2 regions of the Pedobacter sp. P26 genome follow, and region 2 is predicted to be linked to the other one. Evidence: riboswitches for the same ligand, from Rfam matches in the RefSeq annotation. Region 2 holds a riboswitch; the other holds the start of a gene.
The links. A riboswitch is a leader RNA that binds a small molecule or an ion and turns the genes downstream of it on or off. The one in region 2 is predicted to bind fluoride.

Region 1 (9,232 bases), 790 kb from region 2:
GTTACCGGCAAAGAAAACCACCAGTTGGGGATCATTAATGTCTCCAAAAAGATCAGGCACATTGTCTACTCCAGGTACTGTGAACTGAACTTTACTTTCAGGTGGAGTATTCCAGGGCGGATCAAAGCGATGATCCTGGGCCTTAACATTTCCACAAAGCAATAAAAATGCAACTGTGGCTAAAAAGGTGTGATTTATATATTTCATGATTTTCTAATTATTTGGTTTAAGGATGTACAACTGCCCATCCCTGATATTGACGGATGATGATTTCACCATTGCCGCTGGGTACATAACTGATAAAATCAAATAAGGTATTTTTTTCGATTTTCCTTTCTCTGACGGTATTTTCACATTGTGCAAGAATTACTCCTCTGGATTGCAGTTCTAACAATGTTTTTTCAAAAGATCCGTTCTTCTGGTAAACAGCTACGCCATCTCCAAAGGCAATAAGTTCTGCATTGATTTTCCCTTTTAACCTGGGATCGTCGAGTGCATTTTTTAGGTTTCGAAGTGTTCCTGCAATCTTTTTCTCATCACCGTTATTGATTACATACAGTGCCTTATAATTTTTCAGGGTGGCTTTTGCCCCTGTAAAATTAGCAGGTGTAGCTTGGGCAAAAGTGGCCGAGGTTGCTGCGATCAGCAAAAATAATGTACAGATTAAGGTTATTTTTTTCATGATTTTAGATTTTGATGATTTATTTAGTTGTTAGTTTTACTTGTTTTTCGGAGGTTACAATTGGTGCAAATGGACCATACTTATGTTGATTTTCAGAAAATTTGTCGGCATATGGTCCGTATGGCGCATCAAAAGGTTTTTTTAACAAATCAGGGTAATCTTTTCCCTGATCTTTATGTGGTCTTGGCTGTGAGTTCACAAAAGCAGCGAGATCCCAGGCCTCCTCATCACTTAACTGCGCATCTCCATATCTGGCACCATATGGCATATTGTTCTTTACGAACCCCGCAAAGTTACTGAGTCTATACATCCCTGCGCCATCATTGTAGCTGTGTTTGCCCCATAATGGCGGATAAACATAAGTTAGTTTGTCTTCATCGAGTATTCCCTCACCATTTGCACCATGACAACTTTGACATTTACTGGTATATAAAATCGCTCCATGTTTGACATTCGCTGCCCTATCCAGGAATTTTAATTTTTCGGTTCCCGTTCCAAACACTTTCTCCCCTTTTTTTACACCTGTTCCAAGCCATTTCATATAAGCCAGCATTGCCTGTATCTCTTTACTAGATTCGTCTGGTACTTTGCCTGCAAGACTTCGATTGAAGCACTCTGCAATACGTGCCGATGCAGGTTCAACCTTTCCTGATCTGCCACTCATTTTAGGAAAACTGGAAATAAAACCAGCATAATTATTTCCGAACAGTTTGGTTCCACCCTCGAGGTGACAATTCTGACAATTCATACCATTTGTAATACGGGCTATGGATCCATTTGGCCCAAAATATTTGCTCGTATGTGCTATTAATTCTTTGCCATACCTGATCATCTGGCCGTACTTGGTGTCCGCCGGAATCGTATTTTCATCAGGCGCTTTCCAGGCATCAGCAGGTACAACCTGGCTTTTGACGTTAACAGCAGCTATACCGGTTTCCACATCCTGTTTGGTTTTTGCTGTCACTACATCTGGCTGCCCATTAAAAAATAAAGTGCAGATGAAAATGGTTCCACAAGCAACAAATAGAAACGCAATGATAGCCGTTGTCCTGGCTGTATATATAAGTGCTTGTCTGATTTCTTTTTCTGTTGATTCCTTATTCATAACCAATATTTTTCTGTTACAAATGTGCATTTATTCTACTCATCAGAAAAAGCATAAAAAGTTATTGATGATAACGTAAGGTTATGATGTCAGTACCCGTTGAAACAAATTGTTTGTATCTTAGGTTATCTACTAAAACCGTGTATGATAGATTTCCGTTTGCAAGTATTTTATGCTGTCGCTAAAAGGCTGAATTTTACAAAGGCCTCGGCAGAGTTATTTATCAGTCAGCCTGCTGTAACCAAACACATTAAAGAATTAGAGCAGGAGTTCAAAATGTCATTATTTGAACGCAGTGGAAACAAAAAAATCAGCCTCACCCCAGCCGGCGAATTATTGTTGCATTACGCAGAACAGATTTTTGGAACTTACCGGGAACTGGAATATGATATGAATCTACTTACTAAACAGCATAAAGGAATATTGAGGATTGGTGCCAGCAGTACTGTGGCACAATATATCATTCCACCTGTATTGGCACAGTTTCACAATAAGTTTAAGGATATACAAATTCAACTGGTTACCGGAAACACAGAAGATGTAGAGCAGCGTTTGATTGCTAAGGAAATAGATTTTGGAATCATTGAAGGCATCTCCCGGAACCCACAGATTAAATACGAACAATATCTAAAAGACGAGCTGGTGCTGGTGTGTTCTGGTCACAATTATGCCATGAAAAAGGAAATGATCAAACCGAATGAGTTGAAGGATTATGATTTATTACTTCGTGAACCTGGTTCTGGTACACTAGATGTTATTGCATATGCTTTAAAAGCACACCAGATAAAGGTGGGGGACTTAAATATAGAAATGCAGTTAGGTAGTACCGAAAGCATTAAATCCTATTTGATTCACAGCAAATGCCTGGCTTTTTTATCTATCCACTCCATATTGAAAGAGCTCAAGAATAATGAATGCCGCATCATAGATATCAAGGATATGGTTATCGAAAGGCCGTTTCATTTCATTCAGCTTCATGGTCAGCAGGACGCTCTGGCGGAACTATTTATGCGCTTCGCTAAAAGCTACAACTATAATGTATAGTGTTACCGAAATTTCGAGGCAATATCAGCCAGCTAAAGTGCTGCTGCTCTTTGTTTCTGAAGCTCCTGGAGGTGACGATAAACATTTTTACCTGGGAAATACTAATCTGTTTCGAACAATTTATCTTGCATTTAGTGAGGTATTTGGCGATTTTAAATCTGTAGAAGATTTTTTGCAGTTCTTTAAAGGCACGGGATGCTTTTTGGAACATCTAACTTGTACACCTATTGATAAATCGTCAGTTAAAATCAGAAAAAACCAGAGGCAGGGGGAATAGAGCAATTAGCTCATAAAATCAGAACATATCAACCCCGATTAATCATGATCCTAATGAAAAGCATTGAACAAGAGGTTAAAGAATCTATTGACCTATCAGGCTTATCGTTTATCGAAGAAATTGCAGTTACCTGCTATCCTGCCGGCACTGAATCAAACAGGCTTACTTGCATCCGGGATACCAGGGTTATCATCTCCAAACTGGCATCGATATTGACATAACATGCAAATATATTGCTGTAATATACCGATACAGAACAAGATGAAAATTCAAGATCAGGAAAACACCAAACAGCATGCAGGAGACCATTTGGCTAATGAAAGAACATTTTTGGCCTGGATCAGAACCAGTATTGGTATCATGGGATTTGGCTTCGTGGTGATGAAATTCTCGCTATTTATCAAGCAGATCAGTGCCGCACTGGGGAGTAAAGTGCCCCTGCACCAAACCGGAGATTCCCGCATTATCGGGATTTTTCTAGTTGCCCTGGGAGCAATTACTATCATTTGTTCTTACTTAAGATATAATTCAACGAAAGAACAACTGAATCAGGGGGTGTATTACCATTCAACACTTTTTGTTAAAGTTTTAACCGCTTTAGTTTTCATAGCCAGTATACTTTTACTGCTCTACCTTATTAAAACAACATAGGCAGTTAAATCATCTGTACTTGATGCTTTAGAAAAGAGAGGAAGGAAAGCGGTCGATATAGCGTTGTTTTTTGATATAAATTGCTGATTGCATTGGTCAAGGATCTTATAAAAATTTCACCTCTTTATGATAATCCACAGGAACAGGATAAGTCAATATTTTATGTTCCCGTAAATATTTTGGGTACCGCAATACGCTGTGAAGAATATATACCTGAATGGCCACTGAAAAAATAGGCTGTAAAACAGGCTACCGCAAAAAACATGGTGTATTCACTACCAAAAAGTTCTATACCCATAATCGTACAGGCAAGGGGTGTATTCGTTGCACCAGCAAAAACAGCAATAAATCCAAGGGCAGCAAACAAACTAACTGGAGCATTTAATAAGGTCGAAAGTGCATTGCCTAATGTTGCGCCAATATAAAACAAAGGCGTTACCTCACCACCTTTAAATCCAGTTCCTAATGTTAAAGTTGTGTAAATGGTCTTCCATAACCAGCTCCAAGTATCTGCTCCACCAGGCTGAAAAGCAGAGGGAATTGTAACGGCTCCTTGGTATTCGCTATCCACGCCCAAACTTAAGTAATCCGGTTTCCCGATGGCGTAAGTCAAGCCTATAATAATCAGACCACCGATAACAGGAATAAGCCACTGGATCTTACATACTTTAGAAAAAAAGGCCTTGATCTCATGCACCATTACAGCAAACAGGTAGCTGGCCAGACCAAACAATGTGGATGCTAGAATAACCTTACTAAGCAGGAGTAGGTTTACCGGCAGGTATTCAGATAGAAAGTAGGCACTTTTCTCTATGAGATCGATGTGATAAGCGGTATGATGGATGCCCCAGGCAGAGACAGTAAGATCACCAAGCACGCTGGCAATTAATGCGGGAAGTAAAGCCTTGTACTCTATTCTTCCAATGGCCAGAACTTCCATTGCAAATATGGCACCGGTGAGCGGTGTTCCGAACACCGCCCCAAACCCGGCTGCAATTCCCGCGGTAAGGAGCATCTTGGTGTCTACCTCATTTAGCTTAAACCAGCGGCTAAACATTCCTGCGATGCTTCCTCCGATTTGTACCGCGGTTCCCTCTCTTCCAGCCGATCCGCCAAACAAATGGGTAATCACTGTAGTTATTAAGATTACTGGCGCCATCTGCCTGGGCACTCCACCACCCGGCCTATGGATTTCATCCATGATCAGGTTATTTCCTTTTTCTGAGGACCTACCAACTGACTGATAAATCAGGTGGATCACAATACCTGCTAAAGGTAGCAGAAAAATGAGACAGGTATGCTGAAAGCGAAAGTGAATGGCCCAGCCTAGCAGCCAAAGGAACAAGGCAACCATACTTCCTATTGCAATGGCAACAGGAAGTATAAGCAGCGTCCATCGAACCGCATATTTAAAAACCGAAAGGTGTTCAAATAAAAATTTATTATGTTTCATTGTAGGTTAGCGGCTGATTTATAATTTTTTATAAAAAGTATTGATTCCTGCAAATGATGCCCTATCACCAAGTTCTTCTTCTATCCGAAGCAACTGGTTAAATTTAGATACCCTTTCAGAGCGGCAGCCACTTCCTGTTTTGATGTGCCCCGCACCGGTAGCGACAACCAGATCCGCAATTGTCGTGTCTTCAGTTTCACCACTGCGGTGAGAAATAAAGCAATTGTAACCGTTTTTTTGGGCTAGTTCTACGGCCTTTAGCGTTTCGGAAACTGTACCGATCTGGTTCAATTTAATCAGTACGCTGTTTGCAATGCCCTGGTCGATTCCCTGCTGGATAATACTCGGGTTGGTGCAGAATATATCATCTCCAACCAATTCCACTTTGTCTCCCAAAAGGCTGGTCAGCTTTTTCCATCCCTCCCAATCGTTTTCGCCCAACCCGTCTTCCAACAGGATAATTGGGTACTCTTTTAACCATCCTTCCCAAAAGCCAATCATTTCATCTGTTGTGATCCGTTCTTTAGAACTTTTATAAAATTCATATTTTCCATTATTCCACATTTCGCTGGTCGCTGGGTCAAGACAAAGGGAAATATCCTTGCCTGGAGCAAAACCGGCAATATGTATCGCTTTCATGATGATTTGGACGGCTTCCTCATTAGAACTCAGATTTGGCGCAAACCCACCTTCGTCACCAACTCCGGTATAATAGCCTTTCGCTTTTAGCAGACTTCTCAGGGAATGAAAAACAGCTTCGCCCATACGGATACTTTCCTTAAACGAGGGGGCGTTATGAGGGGCAATCATAAATTCCTGAAAATCGATGTTGTTATCAGAATGCCTTCCCCCATTAATGACATTCATGCACGGTACGGGCATTACGTAACCTTCCCTTTCCACTAGCTGCCTATACAAGGGAATCCCTTTTGCAACGGCCGAAGCCCGGGCGAAGGCGATTGAGGCCGCAAGCATCGCATTTGCGCCGAGCCTTGATTTATTCTCGGTTCCATCCAGACCAATTATATGATCATCGAAGGCCTGCTGACCCTCAAAGGATAAGCCGGTGACTGATTTGCCGACTTCGACGTTAATCCCTTTTACTGCTTTTTCCACGCCTTTACCTTTATAGCGCTCTGGATCACCATCTCTAAGCTCTACGGCTTCTTTTTCACCCGTACTTGCCCCGGATGGAGAAATACCCCTTGCTGTTGTTCCGTTAAGAGTGACTTCTACTTCTACTGTCGGATTGCCCCTGGAATCCAAAATTTCACGGGCATGAATTTTAGTTAATTTCATAGTTTTTTGTTTTATATTGATTTTTAGTATTTCGGTTGCTTACAAATAATTGAGTTTCTCAAAAGATCAAAACCAGTGTTCCCCCAATGATCAGCAGGGCACCAAAGAATACTTTCAGGGTAAGAGCTTCTTTCAGGAACACCATTGCAAGTATAATAGTTAGGGCAACACTCAACTTATCAACAGGGGCGACCTGGGACACTTTCCCGATCTGCAAAGCCTTGTAGTAGAATATCCAGGACAAGCCGGTGGCAAGGCCAGATAAAAAAAGAAATAGCAGGTTATGCTTTGACAGTTCCGTAATTCCTTTAAGTTCGCCTCTGGCCATTACGATCCCCCAGGCTACAATCAGTATTACCACCGTTCGTATGGCAGTAGCCAAATCAGAATTGACATTGGTTACGCCGACTTTTGCAAAGATGGCCGTAAGGGAAGCAAAGAAAGCTGATAATAGCGCGTAGATCCACCACATAGTTTTATGTTAATTTTCCGTTATTGAATAATTCCAAAGTAAATGAGTACAAGAACCGTTGCTCCGGCAATGATCCGGTAAATGCCGAACCAGCGGAAAGAATGCTTTTGAAGATAGGTGATGAAAGAGCGGATGGCCATCCATACATCCCACCCGCACCTGCTTTACTTAAATGAATGATCGTAGTTAGATTCGGTTCATGGGAAGGGCGTAGACGCTTAACGGTGTTTTTAATCAGTCCTGAAGCAATCTGATCTGCACTAGCAACTAGTAGCGCAATGGTAATAAGAACCTGCCAAATTTTTTTGCAGAAATTCTGGAAGAGGCAATAAATAATGAAGGCATAAAAAGGAAGCCAAAAACGCTTATCACTGGCCCAGTACATGATCGTATCCCAGAATGCATTATGGTGCTGATTTATCCACAAGAACCATTCAGTTTCAACCGGCAGGACCATTGCTAACACTGATCTCACTTTGGCAGACAGACAAAGTAAGACAAGCGCAATTAAGATAGCTGCCAGCAATAAGAGTTGAGAATTTATTTTTAATTTTTTCACCTACAATACTTTGACCGGCAGATTTTATTACCTGCTGGAATTTCTATTGTAGGCGCCATCAGCTTTTGAAAAAAGCGGTTGAATCGGAAGGACACCATTTCCGTATTGCAAATATAATACTAATAAAATGATGTGCAAAATCTTAAAGTAGGTGTTGAGAATTTAATTTATCACTATTCCTCCTTATTTGAATACGAGAACCAGTTTCTTATTCTTCTACCGTTTAAACAAGCATCATATCACGGGATTAAAGCTTTTCTTAAACAAAATGAAACCGCCTGGAAATAACCATGTTATCTATATAGGAATTTTTTTATAACCCTAAAAAATTAAAGTTATGGGATACCATGAATGGAAAAACTGTATTGATGCATGCTTAAAGTGTGCTTCAATTTGCAATCATTGTGCAAGTTCATGCACTCAGGAAGAAGACGTGAAAATGATGGCGCGGTGTATTGAGCTTGATATGCAATGTGCAGCCATCTGCTACTCTGCCGCTCAATTGATGAGTATGGGTAGCTCTTTTGCTCAAGACATTTGCCGTATTTGCGCAGATATTTGCCAGCAATGCGGAGATGAGTGTAGTAATCATCATACCCAGCATTGTCAGGAATGTGCAGATGCTTGTAAGGCTTGTGCGGAAGAATGCAGAAGAATGACAGGAGTAGCTGCTTAAGATGCCAATCACCGTGAGCATTAATTGATTAAGGGCAGCATTCTAGTTGCCCTTTCATTTTTATAAATAGGCAAATTTATTCCATTCATTTTATTTTCATTATTCCCTCATTATTTGATATTTACCAAGGTTTGAGGTTGTTCTTGGTATGTCCTTTCTCTAGCCTTAAAAAAATGGGTTTTTTAGGATATGATTCTCATAAACTCATTCCATTATTCAAATAAGAATTTCAGTTTTTGATGATGAGTACTTGATAATTCGAATTCTATGAAAATGAAGGCTAGATGCGAGTTGAGGAATGCATTAAATAATGCATGAACTTTCAATTCCCGCTTCATCAAATTATTTCAAAAAACAAAAAATACAAATTTCATTTCAATGGCGGTGTTAAATCAATCACGTTGTTAAACCGAGGGTATGTACCTTCTAAATTAAATGCAAGCTACATGGCATTTGCGCATAATTGTAAAAAAATTTAGACCAAACGGATTTCCCCCGTTTATCCTATAATTGAATAATATTCAAGCTGATCGATGTTCGCAATTGAAACTAATCCACATGCTTATTTGGCTAATTAGATAGCAGTTTATGGAGTTCAACACTGATGTCTAGACAATTGGTGTTTTATAAATAGTTGCGGTATATCTTAATTTTAGGGAAAATTCTAAAAAGTTCGAACCGAAAAATTCAATTTAATCTATTGTAAGTGACTTATTTTCAAGTTCTTAATGTTTAAAAAATAAGAGGCATACTTTTTAGATGCCTCATATTGCCACTTAGTAGGGTCAACCCGCGGAAGTTCGACCCTTTTTGAGCATTGTGAAGCTGTGGTTAATTTTGATAAAGTTTTGAACAACAAGATGGAGGGACAGTATAGGAAAAAGAAATTATTCGATGACAATCGAAAGTAGGGTGAGAAATATCGTAACCTAATATTTGTTGATATTTTGTAACGGTTTTGTTGCGGTTTATCCTCTCATCTTTTTAGATTAATGCAGATTTTAGCGCCTATAT
Region 2 (9,232 bases):
GAATTCTGTATCGCTAAAACGTAAATAGCTGTGTAAAATTATGATTGACTGTTTATTAATAGCGTAAATGTTTATTTTATCGATTTCCAGCTTAATATTTTATACTGACTACGTTTTTGGTTCTCCAAACCTCCATAAATTAATGTTTTTTCCACTTTTTTTGGGCTGGCATTTAACTCAAATTTATCCAGGTTTTTGAATAAATCAGAAGTGATGGTTTGCGTAGCTTTGATTTCAAATGCGGAAAAGCCGTTGTCTGTTGGCAGGAGTAAATCCACCTCGTTGGTATTGCTATCTTGCCAAAAGTAATATTCGTTATTTAAAAAGTTATGATAGTTTTGCTTCTCGAATTCCGCAATTACCATATTCTCGAAAATATTTCCTTTCAACCTATTTCCTATTAAGGCTTTACCGGTTTTAATTTTTAGTAAATGGCACAGTAACCCTGAATCGTAAAAGTAGAGTTTTGGTGTTTTTACCAAACGCTTATTAAAATTTTCATAATATGGCTGTAAAAGGTATATAATATAGCTGCTTTCTAAAACTGAAAGCCAATTTTTTGCTGTTGGCTGTGATATATTACAGGTGTTAGCCAATGCGCTTAGGTTAAGCAACTGTCCGGCTTGATTAGCACATATTCCAATAAAAGTTCTGAATGTCTTTAAATCTTTAATATTTAGAAGTTCAGTAACATCTTTTTCTACATAGGTTTGTATATAATTAGAAAAATATACATTAGGTTCTATATCGCGATCGTAAATAGCAGGATATGAACCCTTAATGCAAGCTTCAACAAATGAATCTTCAAGTAGATCATTGGTTTTAAGTTCAGATAAATCGAAAGGTAAAAGTTTAAATAGTGCTACTCTTCCTGCAAGACTTTGTGTGATGCCCTGCATTAAATGAAAATTTTGTGAACCTGATAAAATAAACTGACCCATCATTTTAGACTCATCAACAATGTTTTGAAGATAAGAAAAAAGCAATGGAACCCTTTGTACCTCATCAAAAATCACCTTGCGGTTATATTCATTTAAGAAACCATTAGGATCTTCTGTTGCAAAGGCTCTGGTATCTGGGTTTTCAAGCGAAATATATCTGTAATCACTAAATATATGCTTTAGCAATGTGGTCTTTCCCGATTGCCTTGGGCCAGTAACAGCAATAATGGGGAATTTGCTTTTCTGAGCCTGGATGTATTTGGCTATATGTCTTTTAACTAATTTTTGCATAGTTAGTTGTTTAAACAAAAATACAGCAAAAAGTATCGATATACAACAATAACTTTGAAATTACATGGCTTCTACTTTGAAATTACATAGCTTCTACTTTGAAATTACATAGAGATTTAATTCAATTTTTGGTAGGTTCTCCACCATAAATCGGGCATTTCACCATTTACTGCAGTTTGATAATCATCATACCTGCAAGGTACAAGGTGGTAACGTTCATTTTTAGTTTGTCCAGACGGATAAGGTACCTGCATCCACCAGCGGTCTGATTTTTTGCTTTTTACAAACATCATTTCTCCCGAACCATCTTTTAAACTGGTTCGATAGATTATAAACTGCGATTTAGGTGTAAGCGGAAAATCCTTTTTGCGCGCATAATATCCATCTACAAAATACCATACCATTTGGGCAAGTAAGAAAGCTGTTTGTCCGTTATTGTCGTAGGCCGGATTAAACTCGTAAAAACCAATTGAGGTCAATTTATCATTCATGCCTGCGTAGCGGGCAATGCGGCAGGCTTCTTTGCCATCAAAACCATTTGGCGTGGTGTTCGCATTTGCAGTAGCATCGGCAGAGCGGATGGCGCTCATATCAAAGCTAACCATGTTTGCATTTCGGATAATGGGTTCCGCTAAGGTAATATCCTGGGCAAACTCGCCCAAACGGTGTACATCAAAATATAATTTATCCATTACGCTCAAACTCTCTTGGTTCACAAAATAAGTTTGATAACCCACATTGCTAAAATTGAAGAGGTAATTAGGTTGATGTAAGAAAATCTTATTCAGATAACAATCCGATCGGGTAGCAATTCCCTCGTTGTCGTCGTCACCAATATCAAATTGATTATCTATAATGACGAGATCTACTTTTTGCTCTAAATCTTCATAACCAAGGTATTGACCATAGGTTAGATCTTGCCCGCCACCAATAATGACTGGAATAATGTCTTTTTTGATCAGTTCTGAAACGACCATTTTGATGGCGATGTAAGTATCTGCAATGGTTGCACCATGCTTAATATTACCTAAATCGACAATTCTGCTATTAAAAGCGCCTTCATTAAGTTTATAAAATTTCTCTCTAAAATAATCGGGTGCCAGCGCACAACCTTCGTTGTTAACGGCACCTCTTCCATCAAGTACGCCAAAAATGGCCAAATCGTAAGTATGTTCTTCAAAATCGGGAAACGATTCGGTGTAAATCTGCACTTTTAATCCCAACTGACTTGTAAAAAATCCTTGTCTTGGCGTAAAACTATCGGGGTTTATTGGGGAAAAGAAATCCGTTAATGACATATATTTAAAACTCTCGGCTCAAATATCTATTTTTGAATGCGTATTTCCATATATAGCTCGAAAAAAATAAAATGATACTGGTAACCGGAGGAACTGGATTTTTAGGATCTGAATTAATTAAGCAGTTAACCGACAATGGTTTAACTGTTCGGGCACTGAGGCGGGAGAAATCTAAAATCCCTGCGTTGATCGAAAATATTCCTTTGATTGAATGGTTTGAAGCCGATATTAACGACCTTTCTACTTTAGAAGATGCTTTTACGGGGGTTACCAAAGTTTACCATTGCGCTGCATTCGTATCCTTTAACCCGAAACATAAAAAGCACCTTTTTCATGTAAACATAGAAGGTACATCGAACATTGTAAACCTTTCAGCCGAAAATAATTGCAGGCTATTGCATGTAAGTTCGGTTGCTGCCCTGGGTAATGCAAAAAAAGGACATAAAATTACTGAAAAAGACTTTTGGGAGTATGATGCAAAAGCACATGCCTACGGTTTGTCCAAATACGAAGGAGAAATGGAGGTTTGGCGTGGTATTACCGAAGGACTAGACGCTATCATTGTCAATCCATCAGTCATTATTGGTAAAAATGCAGGTTTTGAAGGGAGTGGAGCTATTTTTAAATTGGTAAAAGGTGGTTTCCCATTTTATACTGATGGGGCTTCGGGTTTTGTTGATGTTGAAGACGTAGCCAAAGCGATGATCCTGCTAATGGACATCAAAGTCTCAGGAGAGCGGTATATCATTTCTGCCGATGATTATCATTATAAAGAACTGTTTAGCGAAATTGCTGAGGGTTTTGGTGTTAAAGCGCCAACTAAAGAAGCAAAGGCATGGATGCTCGGAATAGCCTGGAGGGCACTAAAATTTGCATCTATATTTACTGGTAAACAGCCTTCTATCACTAAAGATGCTGCAAAGAGCAGTTTAACCTTAAGTTATTACAATAACCATAAAGTAAAAACGGCAACAGGTATTATTTTTAAGCCGGTTGCTGAAAGCATAAAAGAAATTACCCAACATTTAAGATAATGCCCAAACAGAAAGCTTATTACATCATCGATTTTGATAGTACCTTTACACAGGTAGAAGCACTTGATGAACTTGCCCGAATTTCGCTAAAAAACCACCCGGATAAAGAGGCAATTTTCCAAAAAATAGAAGATTATACCAATTTTGCCATGGAAGGAAAACTTTCCTTCTCTGAAAGTTTAGCACAACGTGTTAAGCTGCTTGAAGCCAATGAAGATCATTTAAAACAGCTCATTAAACATTTAAAAAAGAAAGTATCTACTTCCTTTTCGCGTAATGCCGAGTTTTTTAAGAAACATGCCGATGAGGTATTGATAGTCTCTGGCGGCTTTAAGGAATTTATTACCCCTGTAGTAAGCCAATACCACATCAAAAAGGAAAATATTTATGCCAATACCTTTGTAACCACCAGAGATGGCAAAATTATTGACTACGATCATGCTAATCCTTTAAGTGAAGAGGGTGGTAAAGTAAAATTACTTCAGCATTTAAAACTCGAAGGCGAGTTATTTGGTATAGGTGATGGTTATTCTGATTTCCAGTTACGCGAAAGCGGTATCATCAATAAGTTTTTTGCATTTACGGAGAATATTGCCCGCGAAAGCATTGTTTCCAAAGCAGACCATGTAACACCAAGTTTCGACGAGTTTTTGTACGTAAATGATCTGCCGCGTGCAATTTCCTACCCTAAAAATAGAATCCTTTGCCTGGTAATTGGTGAGGTTAACCCGGTAACCATTTCTATCCTTAAAAATGATGGTTTATCAATTAGGCACAAAACCTCTTTTGAAGATAAATACGTAAAAGATGTGGGAATTATCCTTTTAGCTGATGGCGAAAAAATAAGCAATGAACAGTTAAAAAACGCTGCTAAGCTGAAAACTATTGGATATTTAGGTAATGCTAAAAATAAAATAGACCTGGGTTTGTGTACAACACAAGGTATTGTTGTTTTTGATGACCCGAAAAACAATCCGCGCAACATCAATTTTATCCCGAAAAGGGTAGCCGATTTTATGAATACCGGAGCAACATATTTGAGCAGTAATTTTCCAAATTTGCAATTGCCAAAAATTGAGAAATCGCACCGTTTAATCCATATTCACAAAAACGTTCCGGGTATTATGGCAAAAATCAATACTGTTTTCGCCAAACACGATATTAATATTGTGAGCCAGTTTTTAATGACCAATCCTGAGATTGGTTATGCCATTACCGATATCAATGCACAGTACGATAAACAACTATTTAAATCGCTTAAAAAGATCGAACAAACGATAAAATTTAGGGTGCTGTATTAATAGTCGTATATCGAAGGCTTTGACAACCTTATAGGCTATTTGCCAGTAGGTTGTCAAAGCTATTTCTATAAAGATGTATGTTTTTTCGGTATATTGGTTATGCAATATTCTTATGGCAAAAACCGAACATTACTATACTAAATTTGAAGAAGGAAAATTCTATCACATTTATAACCGATCTATAGATAGGCAACCACTTTTTAAATCTGATGCCAATTATAGATTTTTTCTAAAGAAATTTGATCATACCTTTCAAAGGTTTTAGATGTTTATGCTTTTTGTTTATTAGGGAATCATTTTCATCTGCTAATCCGGGTTAAAGAAAGTTTAGCTTCTATAGACCCGAACGGTGATTTTTCATTACATGATATTGTAAGCAAACAATTTAGAATATTTTTTAATCCTATGCGTTAGCATTTAATATTCAGCATAAAAGAATAGGAACATTATTTCAGACACCATTTAAACGCGCTGATATAAATGATGATTTTTATTTAAGTAGACTCATTTATTATATTCATGCAAATCCTCAAAAGCATAACCTTATATCTGATTTCAGAGATTGGAAATGGAGTTCTTATAAGCGTATTTTATTGGAAACTGATATCAAACTAAAAAAGCAAGAAGTATTGGACTGGTTTGGCGGGAAAGCAGAGTATTTAAAATTTCATTCTGATATTCATGGGGCTATATTATTCGATGAGCTTTGACAACCTTACTTTGTAGAGCACTAGAAGGTTTTCAAAGCCAATTTGGTGGAATAACAGAATACCTAAAATTTTCATTCAGACATCAGGAAGCTATATTATTCGATGAACTTTGACAACCTTACAGGCCTCTTGTTGAGAAGGTTGTCAAAGCTACCTCAAAAACTGGTACCTCTTCAACAATAAATGTTTTGGAGCACCAACGGTTTGCGATCTGTAAATCCCGGTATGACCCGAAAATAGGTAAGCGGTAACGCAGGCTAATGCAATATAAATGCCCGATGCTGTACCAAACAGTTCTATGCCCATAAAAATACAGGCCAATGGTGTGTTCGCTGCCCCTGCAAATACTGCTACAAAGCCCATTCCCGCCAATAAGCCAAAAGGCAAGGGAATAAACAAACTTAAAAAACTACCGAGTGTAGCCCCGATAAAAAATAGTGGAGTTACTTCGCCGCCTTTAAAACCTGCGCTAAGGGTAAGTGTGGTTAAAAATAATTTTATGACGAAAGTGTAATAAGTTTCCTGTTTTATAAAAGATTCTGAAATAACCGGAATACCCAGTCCTATGTATCGTGTATTTCCGATCAGGTAAATAATGACCACTAAAATTATTCCGCCAATAAATGGGCGTAATGGTGGATATTTAATTTTGGCAAAAAGGCTGGATAGCACATGGGTTAATGCAGAAAAGCTCCGCGCCGTAAGACCAAACAATATTCCTGCACCTAAAGATAACAATAGGTTTATCGAATCCACTTCTGGTACAGTGGCTATAGAATAATGGGTATGACTAACTCCCCAGACATTGCAGGCGTAATTGGCAATAATTGCCGTTATAAATGAAGGAAGAATTGAACTGTAAGTTAAACTTCCAATCACAAAAACCTCCAATCCGAATACGGCGCCCGCCAATGGTGTTCCAAAAACAGAAGCAAAACCGGCGCTGATTCCGCAGATGAGGATCACTTTCCGATCTCTGGCTTTAAGTTTAAACAGTTTCGTAAACTGGTCGGCAAAGGCCCCTCCAATTTGCACCGCTGTGCCCTCTCTTCCAGCCGATCCGCCAAATAAATGGGTTATAATCGTGCCGGCAAAAATGAGCGGTGCCATAATCAGCGGAATTACATTCTTGGGCGATTGTAATTCCTCAATCAAAAGATTGTTTCCTTTAACAACCTTTGCACCCCAATAATGGTAAGCCAAACCAATGATTATACCAGCAGTTGGTAAAAAAGCGATAATCCAGACGTGTTGCTCACGATAATTAGTTGCCCAATTTAAAGTTTCTAAAAACAGCGCAGAGGCGGAGCCAATAATCCCCCCAATATTGCAGAGATCAGTAGCCACTTTAAAGTGCTCATTAAGAGTAATCCGAAGTCGAATTTAATAAAGTGTTTGATAGACAGAAGAAATCCTTCTGTTAGTTTTTTAACAGGCATTTGTATTCAATTTTAAATAAAAATCGTAGGAGTCATCAGCCTGTTTGGGCGGTTTTGGCGGTACCCCATCGCCATTGTTCCAAATGTATAAAATTTAGACATTTGTTGCAAAATCTTTATCACCTTTGTGCAGCTAACTTTAAACCATGGATTTTACACCAGAAATAAAAGACAAACTACACCAACTACAGGAAAAGTATACAGCAATGGGGCAAGATATGGCATCATACCTCGATGGACTTCTGTATGCCAATTTCTTAACCTATTGGGATTACATCCATTTGGATACTTTGCTGAGCTTGCAGAGCCCTAAAACGCCAATACCTGATGAGGAGATTTTTATCATGTACCATCAGATTACCGAACTTTATTTTAAGCTTGTACTACATGAATGCAGACAGATTGCGGAGCATGAAAATTTAACTGTCGATTTTTTTACGGCACGGGTAAAACGGATCAATGCTTATTTCAACGCCTTAACCACTTCTTTTGAAGTGATGGTTGATGGTATGGAGAAAGAACAGTTCCTGAAATTCCGCATGTCATTATTGCCTGCCAGTGGATTCCAGTCAGGTCAGTACCGGATGATTGAGATCTGTGCTACGGATTTTATCCGATTGGTAGACAAATCAAAACGTGAAGAACTAAGCACTGCAACAATAGAAGAACAATTCGAAAATATTTACTGGAAATTCGGTGCAACCGAACTGGCTTCGGGTAAGCAAACGTTAACCTTAAAGCAATTTATTAAAAAGTATGCAGCTCAGTTTCTACAACTGGCAAAAGATCGTACTCTAACCAATTTCTCCGCTTTATACCACCAATTACAAGCCAATGGAGCCGATGTTTCTGCCCTTGGAGAAGAATTGCGTAAGCTGGATTTGTACGTAAATGTAGAATGGCCCTTATCGCATTACAAATCGGCCGTACGTTATTTGGAGAAAGATCCTGTTGATATTGCGGCAACAGGTGGAACCAACTGGCAAAAGTACCTGCCTCCGCGCTTTCAAAAAAGGATCTTTTATCCATTTCTATGGACGGGTGAGCAAATGGAAGAATGGGGTAAGGGATGGGTGCTTAGTGTACTCAAAACACTCAAAAACAAAGATTAATATTGCAAAAAGCTATTAAAAAAGCCTGTTTTTTCTTAATTTGCACGAAATAATTAATGATTGAATTAGAGAATGACAGAATGATTGAATTGCGTGATGCAAATCCATTCACTCATTCAAAAATCAGTCATTCAAAATTAAAAAAGTATGACCGAGACATTAGATATAAAAATCACTAAAACAGAAGAAACACGTTTAACTGTTACTGATTTTTCGCAATTACCGTTCGGTAAAGTTTTTACCGATCACATGTTTACTGCCGATTACGAAGATGGCGAATGGAAAAATTTGCAGATTCTTCCTTATGGCCCGATTCCGATGAGCCCGGCAATTTCTGCGCTTCACTATGGACAGGCAATTTTCGAAGGATTAAAGGCTTATCGCCAACCAGACGGAAAAATCAGTGTATTCCGTGCTGATAAAAACTTCGAACGTTTTAATAAATCGGCCGCGAGAATGTCTATGCCAGGTATTCCTGAAGAAATTTTTATGCAGGGTTTGGCTGCGTTGATTAATGTTGATGAGAAGTGGGTACCCAATCAGGAAGATTATGCATTATATATCCGTCCGGTAATGTTTGCAATGGATCCTTATTTAGGGGTAAAAGCGTCTGATACTTATAAATTTGCTTTATTAACCACGCCAACCGGCCCATATTATAGCAGTGCATTAAAGGTTAAAATTGAAACTGAATTTACACGTGCAGACGAAGGTGGTGTTGGCTTTGCCAAAACTGCCGGAAATTACGCCCGTTCATTATACCCTTTCGAGCAAGCTAAAAAAGAAGGTTACGATCAATTGATCTGGACAGATTCAGTAACCCATGAGTTTATTGAAGAAGCCGGAACAGCCAACTTACTTTTGTAATTAATGGTAAACTGGTTACGCCATCAGTGCGTAGTACTGTTTTGGATGGTGTAACGCGTGATACCATTATTAAACTGGCTAAAGATGCAGGAGTAGAGGTTGAAGAACGTAGGGTTTCTGTTAAAGAAGTAATTGAAGGAATCGAAAACGGAAGCTTAACCGAAGCTTTTGCCGCAGGAACTGCTGCTACAGTAACGCATGTAGGCGAAATGGGCTATAATGGTCAGATTTATAAATTG

Region 1: another riboswitch for fluoride. It lies ahead of ACQ86H_RS23705 (hypothetical protein); the one in region 2 lies ahead of ACQ86H_RS27545 (voltage-gated chloride channel family protein).

What each region holds. Positions count from the first base shown of each region.
Region 1 covers NZ_CP192574.1:5,123,263-5,132,494, reverse strand. The annotation lists gene ACQ86H_RS23755 (molybdate ABC transporter substrate-binding protein) at 1-207, opposite strand, end outside; gene ACQ86H_RS23750 (DsrE family protein) at 227-682, opposite strand; gene ACQ86H_RS23745 (c-type cytochrome) at 702-1,787, opposite strand; gene ACQ86H_RS23740 (LysR family transcriptional regulator) at 1,932-2,831, shown strand; gene ACQ86H_RS23735 (hypothetical protein) at 2,824-3,108, shown strand; gene ACQ86H_RS23730 (hypothetical protein) at 3,162-3,329, shown strand; gene ACQ86H_RS23725 (YidH family protein) at 3,370-3,759, shown strand; gene ACQ86H_RS23720 (voltage-gated chloride channel family protein) at 3,920-5,212, opposite strand; gene eno (phosphopyruvate hydratase) at 5,231-6,511, opposite strand; gene ACQ86H_RS23710 (EamA family transporter) at 6,570-6,983, opposite strand; gene ACQ86H_RS23705 (hypothetical protein) at 6,988-7,542, opposite strand; fluoride riboswitch at 7,585-7,653, opposite strand; gene ACQ86H_RS23700 (four-helix bundle copper-binding protein) at 7,880-8,218, shown strand.
Region 2 covers NZ_CP192574.1:5,916,146-5,925,377, reverse strand. The annotation lists gene ACQ86H_RS27565 (ATP-binding protein) at 72-1,232, opposite strand; gene ACQ86H_RS27560 (formimidoylglutamase) at 1,349-2,530, opposite strand; gene ACQ86H_RS27555 (NAD-dependent epimerase/dehydratase family protein) at 2,602-3,564, shown strand; gene ACQ86H_RS27550 (HAD-IB family phosphatase) at 3,564-4,865, shown strand; gene ACQ86H_RS27545 (voltage-gated chloride channel family protein) at 5,726-6,922, opposite strand; fluoride riboswitch at 7,034-7,096, opposite strand; gene ACQ86H_RS27540 (tryptophan 2,3-dioxygenase family protein) at 7,161-8,126, shown strand; partial or broken gene ACQ86H_RS27535 (branched-chain amino acid aminotransferase) at 8,274-9,232, shown strand, end outside.